2 regions of the Bacillus sp. JZ34 genome follow, and region 1 is predicted to be linked to the other one. Evidence: a T-box and tRNA genes for the amino acid it is inferred to sense, from the RefSeq annotation. Region 1 holds a T-box; the other holds one or more tRNA genes.
What was found. The T-box of region 1 lies ahead of ileS (isoleucine--tRNA ligase). A T-box ahead of a tRNA ligase gene usually reads a tRNA of that ligase, here a tRNA-Ile.

Region 1 (9,918 bases):
GTTTCATTTTTTCTCCCCCTCAGGCTTTAATTTCCTGTAAAAAAACCCCAAGCCACAACGGCTTGGGGTACAGTGAACCAGAGAATGCGCTTTTTTGCACTTCTCTCTCCGTAACCCTTTCAAGCCTCTCTGGACTTCATTTAAAAGGTTTTTAAATATGCTCTTCTATTTCAATCCCGTCCTGATCTCCCTTTGATTCAGGCAGGACAAGGTTTAAAACCACTCCGACGATAGCTGCAAGCGCCATGCTTGACAGCTCGAACCCTGAGATTTTGATAAATGCGCCGCCCACTCCGATGACGAGAATGACGGATGAGATGATCAGGTTTCGCTTATTTTCCAAGTCAATTTTGTTATCAATCAGCATGCGCAGTCCGCTTGATGCGATGATACCGAACAGCAGGAAGGAAACGCCTCCCATGACTGCAGAAGGGACAGAGCTGATCAGGGCCGAAATTTTGCCGATAAACCCGAAGCACAGTGCAATAACAGCCGCTCCGCCGATGACAAATACGCTGAATACTCTTGTGATGGCGAGTACGCCGATGTTTTCTCCGTAGGTCGTTGTCGGCGGTCCGCCGATGCATGATGCCAGCATCGTTGCGACACTGTCGCCGAAAATCGAGCGGTGAAGCCCGGGCTTCTTAATGAAATCCTGACCGACGACTTTGCTTAATACCATTTGGTGGCCGATATGTTCTGACATTGTCACGAAAGCAACGGGCACCATGGCGATTCCAATTCCGACAGCCGCCGCGCTCGGCGTATAGTCGACAAACGGAATGACGAAATCTGGAACAGCAAACCATTTGGCGTCAAGGACCATCTGGAAGTCGACGATGCCTTGGGTCAGGGCGAACAAGTATCCGCCGATAATTCCGATCAAGACAGGAATCAGGCTGAAAAATCCTCTTAAGAAAATCGCGCAGATTATGGTGAGCGCGAGTGTGAATCCTGCAACGCCAAAATGTTTGGCGCTGTAGACGAGCACTTTTGCTCCCGAATCTTCATACATGGCCATATTGACAGCCGTGCTTGCCAGCCCGAGTCCGATGACGATAATGACCGGACCGACGACAACAGGCGGCAGGAGCCTCATCAGCCAGTCCGTTCCCAGCTGCTGGATGAGCAGGGCGATCAGCCCGTAGGCGATGCCTGCCATAAATGCGCCGATCATGGCCGCCCCAGGGCCTCCGGCGGCTTTTGCTGCGATAATCGGGGCAATAAACGCAAAGGATGAACCTAAGTAAGCCGGGATCTGTCCTTTTGTAATCAAGAGATATGCAAGCGTTCCTAGCCCGCTCGTTATAAGGGCCACGCCTGGGCTTAAGCCTACAAGCTTTGGCACGAGGATCGTCGCTCCGAACATGGCAAACAGATGCTGCAGGCTGAAAGTTATCCAATTCAAAGGTTTTGGTAATTCTCTGACACCAAGGTTCACTTTTTTCTGACTCATATTTTTTCCTCCTGATGGTTGACTCACTGTCTATGATGTCTTTATATCCTGAAAAGATTGTGCCCATTAAAAAAGCCTCTTTGCTTAAATTGCGCAAAGAGGCAGACAAAGATCCGCCGCATGGTGAGGCGGCATCTTTCGTTCTATCCCTCTTTGCAAACTCACTGGAATGCATTTAAAAAAGGATTGTCATTCACTTTTTATAAATCGCCGCAAGGTCGCGTCCGTCAACTTCTTCCAATTGAACCATGACCTTTTCGGTTTTCGATGTCGGGATGTTTTTCCCGATATAGTCGGCTCTGATCGGCAGCTCTCTGTGGCCGCGGTCGACAAGCACCGCGAGCTGGATGGATGAAGGCCGCCCGACATCAACGAGCGCATCCATGGCCGCTCTGACTGTCCGTCCCGTGTAAAGCACATCATCGACGACGATCACCTTTTGATCGGTGATGTCCGCCGGAATGTCCGCTCCTTTGACAAGCGGCTCTTCATTAGACGTTTTTTTGGAGAGATCATCCCTGTAAAGGGTGATGTCGAGCTCTCCTACGGTGACTTTGTTTCCTTCGATTTGCTCAATCCGTTCGGCAAGCCGTTTGGCCAGATAGATGCCTCTCGTTTTGATTCCGACAAGGATACAGTTGTTCATTCCTTTGTTTCGTTCAATCATTTCGTGGGCGATTCTTGTCAGCGCCCTTCTGATCGCCTGTTCGTCAAGCACAACAGCCTTTTCTTGTTCCTGCATGGCCAGCACCCCGCATCTTTTAAAGGATAAAACAAAAACCCCTTCTGCATAAAGGCAGAGAGGGGTCTTGAAACGAATTCATTGATTCGCTTGTCCGGTATCCTTCTCAGCCTCTCTGGACTGTGTTAAAGAATCTGATTTAACTGCATTTATTATTTCAAAAAAGAAAACGTCTGTCAACGTTTATTTCGAATTTTGTCGAGGAGATTTTTCATGTCATCAGGCAGAGGCGCCTCAAATTCAACATATTCTCCGGTACGCGGATGGTCAAATCCCAATACGCCCGCATGCAGCACCTGGCCATTGAAATCGACCGTCTTTTTCGGGCCGTATTTCGGATCTCCCGCCAGAGGAAAACCGATATATTTCATATGCACGCGAATTTGATGGGTTCGCCCCGTTTCAAGCTGGCATTCAACAACAGTGAAATCGTCGAACCGTTCGATCACTTCAAAATGAGTGACGGCATGCTTTCCATTTTCCCTTGTGACCGTCATACTCTGCCTGTCTTTTTTATCCCTGCCGATCGGCGCGTCGATCGTCCCGTGGTCATGCGGGATGACGCCGTGGACAAGCGCGGTGTATTTTCTCGTCACCGTTTTGTTGACAAGCTGATTCACGAGCGATTCATGCGCCATGTCGTTTTTGGCAACCATCAACAGACCTGAAGTGTCCTTATCAATCCGGTGGACGATGCCCGGCCTCATCACGCCGTTGATGCCTGACAGATCGTCACAATGCGCCATCAAACCGTTGACAAGCGTCCCCGTCAGATGGCCGGGAGCCGGATGAACCACCATTCCGCGCGGCTTGTTGACGACAAGAACGTCCTGATCCTCATAATAAATATCAAGATCCATCGGTTCAGCCGTGACATCAAGCGGTTCCGGTTCTGGAACATGGACTGACACCGCATCCCCATCCTGAACTTTATAATTGGCTTTGACCGCATTTCCGTTAACCAGCACGCGGTCTTCTTTAATCCACTGCTGCACCTGAGTCCGCGACCAATCCGCTTCAACTGCGGTCAAGTACTTGTCAATCCGTTCACCTTTATGTTCTTCATGAACGGTCATATCATAATGCTCCATGTTACAGCTCCTTCTTCTTCTTTCCGTCTAACAGCATTTGTATAAATAAGAGCAGGACACCGACGCATAAAGATGAATCGGCAATGTTGAAAATCGGATAATGATAATTGACGATCGTCACGTGTATAAAATCGACAACTTCTTGCCTGAACACGCGGTCGATAAAATTGCCGACAGCACCGCCAAGCATCAATCCGAGAGCGGTTCCGAGCAGGATTTGTCCTTTGGCATGTTTTTGAATGTAGTAAACAATGCCGATGATAACCGCCGTGGTAATGATGTAAAAAAACCACATCTGTCCGGCCAAAATGCCCCATGCTGCGCCTGTATTTCTGTGCGACGTAATTTGAAAGAAACCGTCGATGACGGGAATGCTTTCACCGTACTCCATTTTGCTGACGACCAGCCATTTTGTAAATTGATCGATACCGATAATGAGCACTGCAATTATGTAATAAGGCACAAACCGTTCCTCCAGTTTCTGTTTCTCTTCATTTAAGCATTTTAACAAGAAAAAGAAAAGGAGTAAAGGAATATTCATTGACATCCTGCAAGAGGGCAAAAGCCCTCCCCTCTTGCAGAATGTTATGAGTAGAGCGCCCGGTTGAACGTCTCATCCGTCTCAGCCCAAATAGGAAGCGTCTTTTTTTCAAACTGGGCATGATATAAAAAATCGTTCGCGGTGCGCGCCGTCGGCAGAATAGCCATTTTTTCCAGCGGAATTGCCTGATTCGTTTCTTCGCAAATGCCGTATGTTCCGTTTTCGATTTTTGAAAGGGCCAAAAGCACGTCCTGCAGCTCTTCTTTGACATGATACATAAGTGTTACCTGCTGATACGAATTGATGCCTTGAGAATCCTGCTGAAAAAAGGAGTATTCAAAAAGCCTTGCTTCCAGTTCTTCCTTCATTTGAAGAAGTTCGGTATGAATTGCCGCCAGCTGATCGTTCACGCCTACATCAACTCCTGCTCTTATCGTTTGTGACCTTAGTGTTACCGACAAAGCCGGTATCCAAGCCCAAAAGATTTTTCCTGACGTACAAAACGATGTCAGCAATGGCATCCTTTCTCCGGACTTTCACAGGATGTGCGTTCAGACAGGACGCCTGGGCAGGCCTGATAAGGTTTGGCGGCATATTAAAAGCGGTTCGGAAAAACTCCGAACCGCTTCGTGGTTAATTTTGATAATACGTCTTCACAATTCCGGCACAGCGAGGGCAAAGCTCCGGATGATCGGCATCCTGGCCGATTTCTTTGGACACCATGCGACACCGCTCACAAGTTTCGCCTTCTGCCTGAGCAACGACGATTTTTCCTGTGTCAAACGTCTGCGCACCTTCAGGCGCTTCGGCTTCCGTTCCGCCGATGAGAAGCTCTGACACGATGAACAGCTGTTTGACGTCTTCCTTGATCGAAGAAAGCAGCGCTTTTGCTTCTTCATTTGGATACAGCGTCAAGCTCGCAACCGAAGATTTTCCGATGATCTTTTCATTACGCGCTGTTTCAAGCGCTTTAAGAACATCGCCGCGAAGCTTCATGAAGCTGTCGAACTTCTCTTCCGTCTCTTTTGCATTTGGAATGTCTCTTGTTTCCGGCATATCGGTAAGCTGCACGCTTTTTTCCGATACGAATGTGAAGTGGCTCCACATTTCGTCAGCAGTATGCGGCAGGATCGGTGCGATCAGCTTGACAAGCCCGAGCAACGTTTCGTAAAAAACGGTCTGCATGCTGCGGCGGTCTTTATGATCGGCGTGTTCAATATAAACGACGTCTTTGGCAAAATCCATATAGAATGAGCTGAGCTCGATCGCGCAGAAGTTGTGGACAGCATGGTAAATGACCGAAAAATCATATTCTTCATATGCTTTTTTGACTTTTTCAATAAGGCTGTTCAGCTTGATCAAAATGTACTGATCGACTTCGCGAAGTTCTTCCACAGCGATTGCATCTTTCGCCGGGTCAAAATCAGCAATGTTTCCGTGAAGAAAACGGAACGTGTTGCGGATCTTCCGGTACACTTCTGCGACTTGCTTTAAGATCGCGTCAGATACGCGGACATCTGCTTGATAGTCGACAGATGCGACCCACAGTCTTAAAATATCGGCCCCGAACTGATTCATGATTTTTGCCGGAACAACGACATTGCCGAGTGATTTGCTCATCTTGCGGCCTTCTCCGTCAAGGGCAAAACCGTGTGACAGCACGCCTTTATATGGTGCTTTACCCGTTACGGCAACGGCTGTCGAAATCGATGAGTTAAACCAGCCGCGGTATTGGTCAGATCCTTCCAGATACAAGTCCGCAGGTCTTACAAGATCATCGCGCTCTTCCAGTACGGCCTGATGTGACGAACCTGAATCAAACCAGACATCCATGATGTCCTGTTCCTTTGTGAACTTGCCGTTCGGACTTCCCGGATGCGTAAAGCCTTCCGGAAGCAGTTCATTCGCTTCTTTTTCAAACCAAATGTTCGAACCGTGCTCCCTGAATAGTTCAGAAACGTGGTCGATCGTTTCATCCGTGATGATCGGCTCCCCATTTTCGGCATAAAATACCGGAATCGGCACGCCCCATGCGCGCTGTCTTGAGATACACCAGTCACCGCGGTCGCGGATCATATTGTAGAGGCGCGTTTCGCCCCATTCAGGCACCCATTTTGTTTCTTTCACCGCGTCAAGAAGCTCGTCTCTAAAGTCTTTGATAGAAGCGAACCATTGGGAGGTCGCGCGGAAAATGGTCGGTTTTTTCGTTCTCCAGTCGTGCGGATAGGAGTGGGTGATGAAATCGAGCTTCAGCAAAGCGCCTTTTTCTTCGAGCTGTTCTGTAATCGGTTTGTTGGCCTGATCGTAAAACAGTCCTTCAAAACCAGGGGCTTCGCTCGTCATATGTCCTTTTTCATCAACCGGGCAAAGCACGTCAAGTCCGTATTTCTGACCGATGATAAAGTCGTCTTCACCGTGTCCCGGAGCAGTATGAACACAGCCTGTACCGGCATCTGTAGTTACGTGTTCACCGAGCATAACAAGAGAATCTCTGCTGTATAAAGGATGAACCGCGACGATATGTTCCAGGTCTTTTCCTTTAACAGTTTGAACGACTTCATGATCTTCAAAGCCGATCGCTTTTGCCACGCTTTCAATCAATGCGCTTGCCATCACATAGCGCGCGCCTCCGGCAGCAACGACGCTGTACTCCAATTCAGGGTGTACGGCGATGCCGAGATTGGCCGGGATCGTCCACGGCGTTGTCGTCCAAATGACGATTTTTTCGCCGTTTGTTAATACACCTTTTCCATCTTTCACATCGAATGCAACATAGATAGACGGCGAGCGTTTATCATGGTATTCGATTTCAGCTTCAGCCAGAGCGGATTCGCTTGAAGGGGACCAGTAAACCGGCTTCTTCCCTTTGTAAATATAGCCTTTTTTCGCCATTTCGCCGAATACTTTAATTTGCTGCGCTTCAAACTCCGGCTTAAGGGTCACGTATGGGTTTTCCCAATCTCCTCTGACACCGAGGCGCTTAAATTGCGTTTTTTGTCCTTCGATTTGCTGCCATGCGTATTCTTCGCAAAGCTTGCGGAATTCGGCTACCGTCATTTCTTTGCGCTTCACTTTTTTGTTTTTCGTGAGCGCTGTTTCAATCGGCAGGCCGTGTGTATCCCAGCCCGGAACATACGGTGCATGATAGCCGCTCATCGATCTCGAACGGACGATGAAGTCCTTCAGTACTTTGTTGAGCGCATGGCCCATATGAATATCGCCGTTCGCATACGGAGGTCCGTCATGAAGCACGAACATCGGCCGGCCTTCGGTTCGTTTCTGAACGAGGCTGTAAATGTCCATATCTTCCCATTTCCCCTGGATTTCAGGTTCACGGTTCGGCAGGTTTCCTCTCATCGGAAAATCTGTTTTCGGCATTAAGAGCGTATCTTTATAATCCATTACCATTCCTCCAAAACATCTTTTCTAAAACAAAAAAAGCCTTTTCATCCCATAAGGGACGAGAAGGCTTTGATCTCGCGGTACCACCCTTTTAGACAAGCCGATTCGGCTTATCCGCTCAAACATCGTAACGTGATGGGACGTCCTTTCCTACTGGACGGTTCAGAAAGGAAACTTGAGGGCTGATTCACAACGATTCCAACAATCCCGGGCTTACACCGCCCCCGGGTCGCTTTCATTGTTTTCAGAAATCAATGTCTGTCCCTCTCAAACGTTTTTCACTCAATTTATGAACGTATTATATGCGAACGGATGACGATATGTCAAGAACGCAAATGAAATTCTATTCTTTTTCATCCATGACGGCGTCTACTTCGTATTCAAGCAAATGATCCCAGTCGTCGTTTTTCAACAGGTCAAGCTGCGCTTCGATCAACATTTGGAAACGGGTTCTGAACACTTTTGACTGCTTTTTCAGCTCTTCGATTTCCATCGCGATCTTTCTCGATTTTGAAAGAGACTCATTAATGATCCGGTCAGCGTTTTTCTCAGCTTCACGAATGATGAGCTTCGCTTCTTTCTCGGAATTGCGCTTTACGTCTTCGGCTGCTTCCTGTGCGACAAGGATCGATTTATTCAACGTCTCTTCGATCGTCGAAAAATGGCCGAGACGCTCGTCAAGCTCGTTCACCTTTGATTCAAGCTCATTTTTTTTGCGCAGAATGATCTCATAATCCTTTCTCACCTGGGACAGGAACTCGTTCACTTCATCTTCGTCATAGCCGCGGAACGCTTTTGTAAATGTTTTATTATGAATGTCATTTGGCGTCAAAGGCATGCTGCCCACCTCCATTATTTTTCTTTATGTACACTTGTCCTAGTCAACATTATAAAGCAAAATTCGACCGGGCGGAGAAAAAACTGTTAAAACGCGTCATTTTTGTTTTTCAAACGTCAATCTCCATTTGCCCTTCTTCGTTTTGCCGTCAATGTTTTTCATCCTGAACCGGCCAAACCCCCGGATCGAAACCATATCCCCTTCCGCCAGTGCATATGAAGGGTCTTCAATGACTTTCCAGTTCACTTTCACGAGGCCATTTTTCACGAGAACCTGTGCTTTTTGCCGGGATTGCCTGCTCATTGCCGAGCAAATCGCATCAAGCCTCAAAGATGAAACCGTATCATCCCTTATTTCGACATCCTGCTCCGGTACTTTAAGCTTAGAAAGCGGAATTTTTTCAAGGGAAACTTTCACCTTGCCGATTTGTGTCAGCTGGGTGAAAACAAAATCAGCGACTTCTTCCGAACAGATAAACTGCCATGTCCCGTCCGAAAAGATCAGGTCGCCGAACTTTTGGCGCCTCAATCCGATGCCCATCAATGAGCCGAGAAGCTCGCGATGCTCGATGGAGGCGAATTTTTGCGGATAGATGACTTCCCAGCCCTGAAGCTGAAAATCTTCGGCAGACGGCTCGGCATATTCAGGGAATAGTAAAGCCCTCTTTCGTTCGGCCTCAGGGAAGCCCCCGAAAAATTCAAGCCTCACTTCGTCCGACTGACCGATGACAGATTGCAGGATCACCTGTTCCCGCGGGTCCAAAAAATCGGTCAGCTTCATCCGGTACTGTTCCGCCACGATTCTTTTCCACTCAAGAGCCTGGTCGATAAACGGCTCTTCGTCTTTTCTGAAATGCTGGTAAATATCGCTCATTGTCTTTCCTTTCTATGTAAAGAGGCCTGGCCTACAGCCAAGCCCGATACTCGGCCCGCAAAGATTGAAGGCACGCTCCTGAACCACGGCGCCGCTGCCTGCGGTAAGTCTTACGGGAGATCGGCATAATGTCTTTAAAAAGCGCCGAGCATTCTGAAAACCGCAAGAAGCCCTGCATCTGCGAACCGCAGGATGAAAATCGCCACGAGCGGAGAAATATCAATCATCCCGAGCGGAGGAATAATCCTTCTGAACGGTTCGAGATAAGGCTCGCAAAGTGAAGCAAGCACCCGGCCGAATGAAGACTCCCTTGCATTAGGCACCCAAGACATAAAAATGTAAATAATGAGCGCAAACGAATAGACGGTTATAAGCGTGCTTAAAATTTGATAAAGTAGGATCATCTGCGATTTACCACCTCTGATGTTCTTCTTCTATGAGCTCGGAAATCGTGCCGGAGACATCGACGTTTTCAGGCGTGCATAAAAAGATGTCCGCTCCGATCCGCTGAATATCGCCGCCGAGAGCATATACAGTTCCGCTCAAGAAATCAACGATTCTTTTCGCCTGATCGTGCTGAATGCGCTGCAGGTTCACGACGACGGCGCGCCGGTTTTTGATATGGTCTGCGATTTCCTGGGCTTCCGCGTACACCCGAGGCTCACTTAACACTACTTTAGAAGATTTCTGAACGCTTTGCAAACTTACGACATTCTGCTTCCCAGCCGCTTTAGACTGGTAGGCGGTTCTGTCTTTCGATTCATGCTCTTCAGGGATTTCCTCCCTGTCTGTTTCAATGTACTCGTATTCGTATTCCTCATCATCCAAGGAAAAAAAGTTTTTAAATTTGTTTTTCAAACTCATGATTGTCCACCTCCAGTTTCATTTCCGACTAAGGAAGATCCGATTCTGACGAATGTCGCGCCTTCCTCGACTGCGATCGTATAGTCGTTAGACATCCCCATCGAAAGCTCG
Region 2 (9,918 bases), 1.6 Mb from region 1:
GTCCGGAATTATTGGGCGTAAAGCGCGCGCAGGCGGTTTCTTAAGTCTGATGTGAAAGCCCCCGGCTCAACCGGGGAGGGTCATTGGAAACTGGGGAACTTGAGTGCAGAAGAGGAGAGTGGAATTCCACGTGTAGCGGTGAAATGCGTAGAGATGTGGAGGAACACCAGTGGCGAAGGCGACTCTCTGGTCTGTAACTGACGCTGAGGCGCGAAAGCGTGGGGAGCGAACAGGATTAGATACCCTGGTAGTCCACGCCGTAAACGATGAGTGCTAAGTGTTAGAGGGTTTCCGCCCTTTAGTGCTGCAGCAAACGCATTAAGCACTCCGCCTGGGGAGTACGGTCGCAAGACTGAAACTCAAAGGAATTGACGGGGGCCCGCACAAGCGGTGGAGCATGTGGTTTAATTCGAAGCAACGCGAAGAACCTTACCAGGTCTTGACATCCTCTGACAACCCTAGAGATAGGGCTTCCCCTTCGGGGGCAGAGTGACAGGTGGTGCATGGTTGTCGTCAGCTCGTGTCGTGAGATGTTGGGTTAAGTCCCGCAACGAGCGCAACCCTTGATCTTAGTTGCCAGCATTCAGTTGGGCACTCTAAGGTGACTGCCGGTGACAAACCGGAGGAAGGTGGGGATGACGTCAAATCATCATGCCCCTTATGACCTGGGCTACACACGTGCTACAATGGGCAGAACAAAGGGCAGCGAAGCCGCGAGGCTAAGCCAATCCCACAAATCTGTTCTCAGTTCGGATCGCAGTCTGCAACTCGACTGCGTGAAGCTGGAATCGCTAGTAATCGCGGATCAGCATGCCGCGGTGAATACGTTCCCGGGCCTTGTACACACCGCCCGTCACACCACGAGAGTTTGTAACACCCGAAGTCGGTGAGGTAACCTTTTGGAGCCAGCCGCCGAAGGTGGGACAGATGATTGGGGTGAAGTCGTAACAAGGTAGCCGTATCGGAAGGTGCGGCTGGATCACCTCCTTTCTAAGGATATTATACGGAATATAAGACCTTGCGGTCTTATAGACAGGTGCGTTTAGATCTTGTTTAGTTTTGAAGGATCATTCCTTCAGACATAGGAGACACCTGCTAAATGCGCCACATCCTGTGGCAACGCATGTGTTAGCACCTCCTGTGCGTTGTTCTTTGAAAACTAGATAACAGTAGACATCACATTCAATTAGTAAGCAAGATATCACGTAGTGATTCTTTTTAACGGTTAAGTTAGAAAGGGCGCACGGTGGATGCCTTGGCACTAGGAGCCGATGAAGGACGGGACGAACACCGATATGCTTCGGGGAGCTGTAAGCAAGCTTTGATCCGGAGATTTCCGAATGGGGAAACCCACTGCTCGTAATGGAGCAGTATCCATATCTGAATTCATAGGATATGAGAAGGCAGACCCGGGGAACTGAAACATCTAAGTACCCGGAGGAAGAGAAAGCAAATGCGATTCCCTGAGTAGCGGCGAGCGAAACGGGAACAGCCCAAACCAAGAGGCTTGCCTCTTGGGGTTGTAGGACACTCTGTACGGAGTTACAAAGGAACGAGGTAGATGAAGAGGTCTGGAAAGGCCCGCCATAGGAGGTAACAGCCCTGTAGTCAAAACTTCGTTCTCTCCTGAGTGGATCCTGAGTACGGCGGAACACGTGAAATTCCGTCGGAATCCGGGAGGACCATCTCCCAAGGCTAAATACTCCCTAGTGACCGATAGTGAACCAGTACCGTGAGGGAAAGGTGAAAAGCACCCCGGAAGGGGAGTGAAAGAGATCCTGAAACCGTGTGCCTACAAGTAGTCAGAGCCCGTTAACGGGTGATGGCGTGCCTTTTGTAGAATGAACCGGCGAGTTACGATCCCGTGCAAGGTTAAGTTTGAAAAGACGGAGCCGCAGCGAAAGCGAGTCTGAATAGGGCGCATGAGTACGTGGTCGTAGACCCGAAACCAGGTGATCTACCCATGTCCAGGGTGAAGTTCAGGTAACACTGAATGGAGGCCCGAACCCACGCACGTTGAAAAGTGCGGGGATGAGGTGTGGGTAGGGGTGAAATGCCAATCGAACCTGGAGATAGCTGGTTCTCTCCGAAATAGCTTTAGGGCTAGCCTCAAGGTAAGAGTCTTGGAGGTAGAGCACTGATTGGACTAGGGGCCCCTACCGGGTTACCGAATTCAGTCAAACTCCGAATGCCAAAGACTTATCCTTGGGAGTCAGACTGCGAGTGATAAGATCCGTAGTCGAAAGGGAAACAGCCCAGACCGCCAGCTAAGGTCCCAAAGTATACGTTAAGTGGAAAAGGATGTGGAGTTGCTTAGACAACCAGGATGTTGGCTTAGAAGCAGCCACCATTTAAAGAGTGCGTAATAGCTCACTGGTCGAGTGACTCTGCGCCGAAAATGTACCGGGGCTAAACGTATCACCGAAGCTGCGGACTGTTCTTACGAACAGTGGTAGGAGAGCGTTCTAAGGGCTGTGAAGCGAGACCGGAAGGACTCGTGGAGCGCTTAGAAGTGAGAATGCCGGTATGAGTAGCGAAAGAGGGGTGAGAATCCCCTCCACCGAATGCCTAAGGTTTCCTGAGGAAGGCTCGTCCGCTCAGGGTTAGTCGGGACCTAAGCCGAGGCCGAAAGGCGTAGGCGATGGACAACAGGTTGATATTCCTGTACCACCTCCTCACCATTTGAGCAATGGGGGGACGCAGGAGGATAGGGTAAGCGCGGTATTGGATATCCGCGTCCAAGCAGTTAGGCTGGGAAATAGGCAAATCCGTTTCCCATAAGGCTGAGCTGTGATGGCGAGCGAAATATAGTAGCGAAGTTCCTGATTCCACACTGCCAAGAAAAGCCTCTAGCGAGGTGAGAGGTGCCCGTACCGCAAACCGACACAGGTAGGCGAGGAGAGAATCCTAAGGTGATCGAGAGAACTCTCGTTAAGGAACTCGGCAAAATGACCCCGTAACTTCGGGAGAAGGGGTGCTCTGTTAGGGTGCAAGCCCGAGAGAGCCGCAGTGAATAGGCCCAGGCGACTGTTTAGCAAAAACACAGGTCTCTGCGAAGCCGTAAGGCGAAGTATAGGGGCTGACGCCTGCCCGGTGCTGGAAGGTTAAGAGGAGCGCTTAGCGTAAGCGAAGGTGCGAATTGAAGCCCCAGTAAACGGCGGCCGTAACTATAACGGTCCTAAGGTAGCGAAATTCCTTGTCGGGTAAGTTCCGACCCGCACGAAAGGCGCAACGATCTGGGCACTGTCTCAACGAGAGACTCGGTGAAATTATAGTACCTGTGAAGATGCAGGTTACCCGCGACAGGACGGAAAGACCCCGTGGAGCTTTACTGCAGCCTGATATTGAATGTTGGTACAGCTTGTACAGGATAGGTAGGAGCCTTGGAAACCGGAGCGCCAGCTTCGGTGGAGGCATCGGTGGGATACTACCCTGGCTGTATTGACCTTCTAACCCGCCGCCCTTATCGGGCGGGGAGACAGTGTCAGGTGGGCAGTTTGACTGGGGCGGTCGCCTCCTAAAAGGTAACGGAGGCGCCCAAAGGTTCCCTCAGAATGGTTGGAAATCATTCGCAGAGTGTAAAGGCACAAGGGAGCTTGACTGCGAGACCTACAAGTCGAGCAGGGACGAAAGTCGGGCTTAGTGATCCGGTGGTTCCGCATGGAAGGGCCATCGCTCAACGGATAAAAGCTACCCCGGGGATAACAGGCTTATCTCCCCCAAGAGTCCACATCGACGGGGAGGTTTGGCACCTCGATGTCGGCTCATCGCATCCTGGGGCTGTAGTCGGTCCCAAGGGTTGGGCTGTTCGCCCATTAAAGCGGTACGCGAGCTGGGTTCAGAACGTCGTGAGACAGTTCGGTCCCTATCCGTCGCGGGCGCAGGAAATTTGAGAGGAGCTGTCCTTAGTACGAGAGGACCGGGATGGACGCACCGCTGGTGTACCAGTTGTTCTGCCAAGGGCATCGCTGGGTAGCTATGTGCGGACGGGATAAGTGCTGAAAGCATCTAAGCATGAAGCCCCCCTCAAGATGAGATTTCCCATTCCGCAAGGAAGTAAGATCCCTGAAAGATGATCAGGTTGATAGGTCTGAGGTGGAAGTGTGGCGACACATGGAGCTGACAGATACTAATCGATCGAGGACTTAACCTAAATATTTGTGAATGTCTGACCGTTATCTAGTTTTGAGAGAATGCTCTCAGAAAGCCAAAGGCAAGGAAACTCGGCTAAAGGCCCTCACATCCTGTGAGGAACGCCCAGTACCTTCGTCCTGAAGGCAAATAGTTTGGTGGCGATAGCGAAGAGGTCACACCCGTTCCCATGCCGAACACGGAAGTTAAGCTCTTCAGCGCCGATGGTAGTTGGGGGCTTCCCCCTGTGAGAGTAGGACGCCGCCAAGCACTTAAAAAGACCAGCTGATATCAGCTGGTCTTTTTTATTGATATAGCGCTTTTAACCCTTCAGTGATGCGCGAAACTGCGAAACAATAGGCAAACTTGCTTTCACCTCTTCAGGCTCGCGATCTGGCGGTTCAGTGCGAATTCCATAGGGAAATAGCGAAATATGGAGTCAATCAACACATCGGCATGTATAAGATCAGTGATGTAAGGCAGTGAAACTCATGCAAATAGAGGAGCAAAAGATGGATGTTCCGGAAAAGGGATTTTGAGGTATTGAACAGTTTTAAAATTGACAAATGAAGGCATATATTTTGAGCCGTACAACACTCATTTTCAAAACACGCCGCTTGGTATTAAGAGTTGGGATAGAGAGAGTCGAGAAGCCAAATACATTGCTTATCGCTCGAAAAGGACTTAAAATTGTTTTGAAAAATCAATTCGAATACAAATTTGCTATGGGGAAAAGACAGGAATTCACGGAGCGTCTGAAGAACCTATTATAAGCAGTACATAGGGATAAATGTTGCTCTGAAGCTTTTGATGCAATATACGGATTAAGCGGAACGATGTGTGCACATTCGTCTTGTTATGATAGAATAAACTGAAAATAAAATTTTTTTAATATAGCCTTTACAAATGGGTGTATTCCCGTATATAATAGTCCTTGTCAGATCGAGAGTTACTCCAACAACTGACGAGGAGGATTAGCTCAGCTGGGAGAGCATCTGCCTTACAAGCAGAGGGTCGGCGGTTCGATCCCGTCATCCTCCACCATTCATTTTGGAATGGGCCGGTGTAGCTCAATTGGTAGAGCAACTGAATCGTAATCAGTAGGTTGGGGGTTCAAGTCCTCTTGCCGGCACCACGATTTTATGATACAATATAAAAGTTGCTGAAAAAAGACAGATAGCTTTCGAAAAAGTCTTCAGCTTTCATTGCAGTATTGGAGCCATTAGCTCAGTTGGTAGAGCATCTGACTTTTAATCAGAGGGTCGAAGGTTCGAGTCCTTCATGGCTCACCATTTTCATGCGGATGTGGCGGAATTGGCAGACGCGCTAGAATCAGGCTCTAGTGTCTTTTAAAGACGTGGGGGTTCAAGTCCCTTCATCCGCATTGCCAATCTATTTTGCGGAAGTAGTTCAGTGGTAGAACACCACCTTGCCAAGGTGGGGGTCGCGGGTTCGAATCCCGTCTTCCGCTTGATCATCTATGCGCCCGTAGCTCAATTGGATAGAGCGTTTGACTACGGATCAAAAGGTTAGGGGTTCGACTCCTCTCGGGCGCGCCATTATATAACGGGAAGTAGCTCAGCTTGGTAGAGCACATGGTTTGGGACCATGGGGTCGCAGGTTCGAATCCTGTCTTCCCGACCATTATTTGGGGCCTTAGCTCAGCTGGGAGAGCGCCTGCTTTGCACGCAGGAGGTCAGCGGTTCGATCCCGCTAGGCTCCACTTTGTTATCTTTAATATTCACCATGGCGGTGTAGCTCAGCTGGCTAGAGCGTACGGTTCATACCCGTGAGGTCGGGGGTTCGATTCCCTCCGCCGCTATTAAAGGACCTTTAGCTCAGTTGGTTAGAGCAGACGGCTCATAACCGTCCGGTCGTAGGTTCGAGTCCTACAAGGTCCACCATTGTTACGGAGGAATACCCAAGTCTGGCTGAAGGGATCGGTCTTGAAAACCGACAGGGGTGTCAAAGCCCGCGGGGGTTCGAATCCCTCTTCCTCCGCCATATATCTATTATTGTTTTGATCATCGCGGGGTGGAGCAGTTCGGTAGCTCGTCGGGCTCATAACCCGAAGGTCGCAGGTTCAAATCCTGCCCCCGCAACCAAATTTAAATTCATTGCCAAAATGGTCCGGTAGTTCAGTTGGTTAGAATGCCTGCCTGTCACGCAGGAGGTCGCGGGTTCGAGTCCCGTCCGGACCGCCATTTAATAAAGGCTCGGTAGCTCAGTTGGTAGAGCAACGGACTGAAAATCCGTGTGTCGGCGGTTCGATTCCGTCCCGAGCCACCATTTTACAATTTTATATATTGCGGCGGTTGTGGCGAAGTGGTTAACGCACCAGATTGTGGCTCTGGCATTCGTGGGTTCGATTCCCATCAACCGCCCCATGCGAAATGCGGGTGTAGTTTAGTGGTAAAACCTCAGCCTTCCAAGCTGATGTCGTGGGTTCGATTCCCATCACCCGCTCCATTTGTATATCATGGGCCTGTAGCTCAGCTGGTTAGAGCGCACGCCTGATAAGCGTGAGGTCGATGGTTCGAGTCCATTCAGGCCCACCATGATATTCCGCAGTAGCTCAGTGGTAGAGCTATCGGCTGTTAACCGATCGGTCGCAGGTTCGAATCCTGCCTGCGGAGCCATGGAGAAGTACTCAAGTGGCTGAAGAGGCGCCCCTGCTAAGGGTGTAGGTCGCGTAAGCGGCGCGAGGGTTCAAATCCCTCCTTCTCCGCCATTTTTTTAATAAGGCCCGTTGGTCAAGTGGTTAAGACACCGCCCTTTCACGGCGGTAACACGGGTTCGAATCCCGTACGGGTCATCATGTTAAACTCTGCATCATTATGATGCGGAGTTTTTTTATGCCTGTATGACTTCAGTCAATGTTCAAAAAGGATATTGTTGAACTTTGTCAATAAAAAGAAGCGCTTTCATAAAAGGGATCAAGCCATATTATGCGAATAAAAGAGTAATCTTTAAATATAGTGGCAGAAAGGATGAAATCAATGGCTGGTGTGAGTGCCTCGGATATTAAAGCGCATCTCTTTCATGAAGGTCGGCTTTATGAATGCTACAGATTTTTCGGCGCTCATCAAATGGAACAGGACGGCTGCCAAGGTTTTCGGTTCTGTGTTTGGGCCCCTCATGCGAAGAAAGTTCGAATCGCCGGAACGTTTAACGGCTGGTCCGGTGCCCGGCATCAAATGGAGAAGCGTCATCAGGAAGGCATATGGGAACTGTTTATCCCCGGCATCGGAGAAGGGGAGCTGTATAAATATGAAATGATCACAGCCGCAAATGAAACAAAATTGAAGGCCGATCCCTATGCTTTTTTTTCTGAAGTCAGGCCGAAAACGGCATCGATCACTTATCAATTGGCCGGATACCCATGGGGCGACCGAAAGTGGCAAAAGAAAAAGAAACAAAAAAACGTATATGAAACACCGATTTCCATCTACGAGCTTCATGTCGGTTCGTGGAAAAAGAAAGCGGATGGGCGTTTTTTCACATACCGGGAACTGAGCGAAACAGTCATTCCTTACGTTAAAGAACACGGATTCACACATATCGAGCTGATGCCGTTGACAGAGCACCCGTTTGACCGTTCATGGGGCTATCAGACAACGGGGTACTACAGTCCGACGAGCAGATATGGCGAACCGCATGACTTGATGTATTTTATCGATCAGTGCCATCAGCATGAGATCGGCGTTATTATGGATTGGGTTCCCGGCCATTTCTGCAAAGATGACCACGGCTTGTATTTGTTTGACGGTATGCCGCTGTATGAATATTCACATGAGCATGACAGGGAAAATTGGGAATGGGGGACCGCCAATTTTGACCTCGGAAAACGAGAAGTTCGCAGTTTTTTAATCTCGAATGCGTTGTATTGGATCGAGATGTATCATATAGATGGATTTCGAGTCGATGCAGTTGCAAACCTCCTGTATTGGCCAAACCGTCCTCAGGCTGAAGCGAACGGCTTTGCCGTCGAATTTATTCAAACTTTAAATGAACAGGTTTTTGCAAAAGATCCCCACTTTTTAATGATTGCTGAGGACTCCACAGACTGGCCGCTTGTGACGCATCCGACCTATGCAGGCGGTCTCGGGTTTAATTATAAGTGGAATATGGGTTGGATGAACGATGTATTAACCTATATGGAAGCTTCCCCAGAACAAAGAAAACACCTGCATCATCTTGTTTCATTCTCCTTAATGTATGCCTACTCAGAAAATTACATCCTGCCGTTCTCCCATGATGAAGTGGTATACGGCAAAAAGTCTCTGCTTCATAAGATGCCCGGCGATTACTGGCAGAAATTCGCCCAGTACCGCCTGCTGATCAGTTATTTTACGCTGCACCCGGGAAAAAAACTTCTCTTTATGGGCGGTGAGTTTGCTCAATTTGATGAATGGAAAGACGAAGAAGAGCTCGATTGGTTCTTGGACGATTTTGACATGCACTGCAAGGCCCGGATGTTTACAAAGGAGGCTCTTCACCTCTACAAAAAAAGCCGTATTCTGTATGAAAATGATCATCGGCAGCAAGGATTCGAGTGGATTGACGTCAACAATGCGGAACAGTCGATTGTATCGTTTATCCGCTATGGAAAACAGCCCGGTGAAGCGTTGATTATCGTCTGCAATTTTACGCCTTCCGTTTATCACGAATATCAGGTCGGCGTCCCTTTTCAAACCGAATATATCGAAGTGCTTAACAGCGATGATGTAAAATACGGAGGTTCACACCAAATCAACCCGAAACGCCTTCAAGCAAAAGCAGGCGTTCTGCACGGCAAACCATACAGCATCAGCATGACAGTCCCTCCGCTGGGAGCTGCGGTTTTCAGAGCAGTCAAAAAGAGAGGAGCGAAAAAGGGATGAAAGAACAATGTGTGGCTATGCTTTTGGCTGGCGGCAAGGGAAGCAGGCTGAATGCCTTAACGAAAAACCTCGCAAAACCGGCCGTTCCATTTGGCGGCAAGTACAGAATCATCGATTTTGCCCTCAGCAACTGCGCCAACTCGGGAATTCATCATGTCGGTGTGCTGACTCAATACCAACCGCTTTTATTAAACTCATATATCGGCATCGGCGAGCCATGGGATCTTGACCGCAATGACGGCGGGGTCTCCATTTTGTCCCCTTATGCAGAAGCGTCAGAAGTGAAGTGGTACAAAGGAACGGCAAGCGCGATTTATGAAAACCGCCATTTTTTAAAAGAGCTTCAGCCTGAACATGTACTCATCCTATCAGGAGATCATATCTACAAAATGGATTACGGAAAAATGCTCGAATACCACGTGGAGAAACAGGCTGACGCCACCATTGCCGTCATCGAAGTGAGCTGGGCAGAAGCCGGCCGTTTCGGTATCCTTCATACGAATGACAAGATGGAGATTACAAGCTTCGAGGAAAAGCCGAAATACCCGAAGAGCAACTTGGCATCGATGGGTGTCTACGTTTTCAAATGGAGCGTGCTTGAAGAGGCGCTTGAACGCGATGAAAAAAAATCCGGCTCAAGCCACGATTTCGGTAAAGATATCATACCGGCTCTTCTCGAGGAAAAGAAGCAGCTGAACGCTTATCCGTTTAAAGGGTACTGGAAGGATGTCGGTACGGTCAGAAGTTTATGGGAAGCTAATATGGATCTGCTTGGAGATCATCCTCCACTTGACCTGTTCGAACGGAACTGGCGGATTTATTCCGTCGCTCCGAACCTACCGCCGCAGTTTGTTGCCGAGCAGGCGGACATCAAAGAATCGCTCATTAGCGAAGGGTGCGCCGT

Region 2: it encodes a tRNA-Ile, which carries the amino acid that the T-box ahead of ileS (isoleucine--tRNA ligase) is inferred to sense. The anticodon was not compared.

What each region holds. Positions count from the first base shown of each region.
Region 1 is NZ_CP096403.1:2,634,756-2,644,673, forward strand. It holds gene M1D90_RS13250 (aspartate carbamoyltransferase catalytic subunit) at 1-7, opposite strand, end outside; gene pyrP (uracil permease PyrP) at 152-1,456, opposite strand; gene pyrR (bifunctional pyr operon transcriptional regulator/uracil phosphoribosyltransferase PyrR) at 1,650-2,198, opposite strand; gene M1D90_RS13265 (RluA family pseudouridine synthase) at 2,375-3,289, opposite strand; gene lspA (signal peptidase II) at 3,291-3,752, opposite strand; gene M1D90_RS13275 (TraR/DksA family transcriptional regulator) at 3,875-4,240, opposite strand; gene ileS (isoleucine--tRNA ligase) at 4,464-7,232, opposite strand; T-box leader at 7,284-7,513, opposite strand; gene M1D90_RS13285 (DivIVA domain-containing protein) at 7,576-8,070, opposite strand; gene M1D90_RS13290 (YlmH family RNA-binding protein) at 8,167-8,943, opposite strand; gene M1D90_RS13295 (YggT family protein) at 9,078-9,344, opposite strand; gene sepF (cell division protein SepF) at 9,355-9,807, opposite strand; gene M1D90_RS13305 (YggS family pyridoxal phosphate-dependent enzyme) at 9,804-9,918, opposite strand, start outside.
Region 2 is NZ_CP096403.1:1,051,504-1,061,421, forward strand. It holds rRNA gene M1D90_RS05235 (16S ribosomal RNA) at 1-990, shown strand, start outside; rRNA gene M1D90_RS05240 (23S ribosomal RNA) at 1,224-4,153, shown strand; rRNA gene rrf (5S ribosomal RNA) at 4,286-4,401, shown strand; tRNA gene M1D90_RS05250 (tRNA-Val) at 5,100-5,175, shown strand; tRNA gene M1D90_RS05255 (tRNA-Thr) at 5,191-5,266, shown strand; tRNA gene M1D90_RS05260 (tRNA-Lys) at 5,348-5,423, shown strand; tRNA gene M1D90_RS05265 (tRNA-Leu) at 5,431-5,515, shown strand; tRNA gene M1D90_RS05270 (tRNA-Gly) at 5,531-5,602, shown strand; tRNA gene M1D90_RS05275 (tRNA-Arg) at 5,614-5,690, shown strand; tRNA gene M1D90_RS05280 (tRNA-Pro) at 5,699-5,775, shown strand; tRNA gene M1D90_RS05285 (tRNA-Ala) at 5,782-5,854, shown strand; tRNA gene M1D90_RS05290 (tRNA-Met) at 5,880-5,953, shown strand; tRNA gene M1D90_RS05295 (tRNA-Ile) at 5,959-6,035, shown strand; tRNA gene M1D90_RS05300 (tRNA-Ser) at 6,043-6,135, shown strand; tRNA gene M1D90_RS05305 (tRNA-Met) at 6,160-6,236, shown strand; tRNA gene M1D90_RS05310 (tRNA-Asp) at 6,259-6,335, shown strand; tRNA gene M1D90_RS05315 (tRNA-Phe) at 6,345-6,420, shown strand; tRNA gene M1D90_RS05320 (tRNA-His) at 6,443-6,518, shown strand; tRNA gene M1D90_RS05325 (tRNA-Gly) at 6,527-6,600, shown strand; tRNA gene M1D90_RS05330 (tRNA-Ile) at 6,613-6,689, shown strand; tRNA gene M1D90_RS05335 (tRNA-Asn) at 6,696-6,770, shown strand; tRNA gene M1D90_RS05340 (tRNA-Ser) at 6,772-6,862, shown strand; tRNA gene M1D90_RS05345 (tRNA-Glu) at 6,875-6,946, shown strand; gene glgB (1,4-alpha-glucan branching enzyme) at 7,131-9,014, shown strand; gene M1D90_RS05355 (glucose-1-phosphate adenylyltransferase) at 9,011-9,918, shown strand, end outside.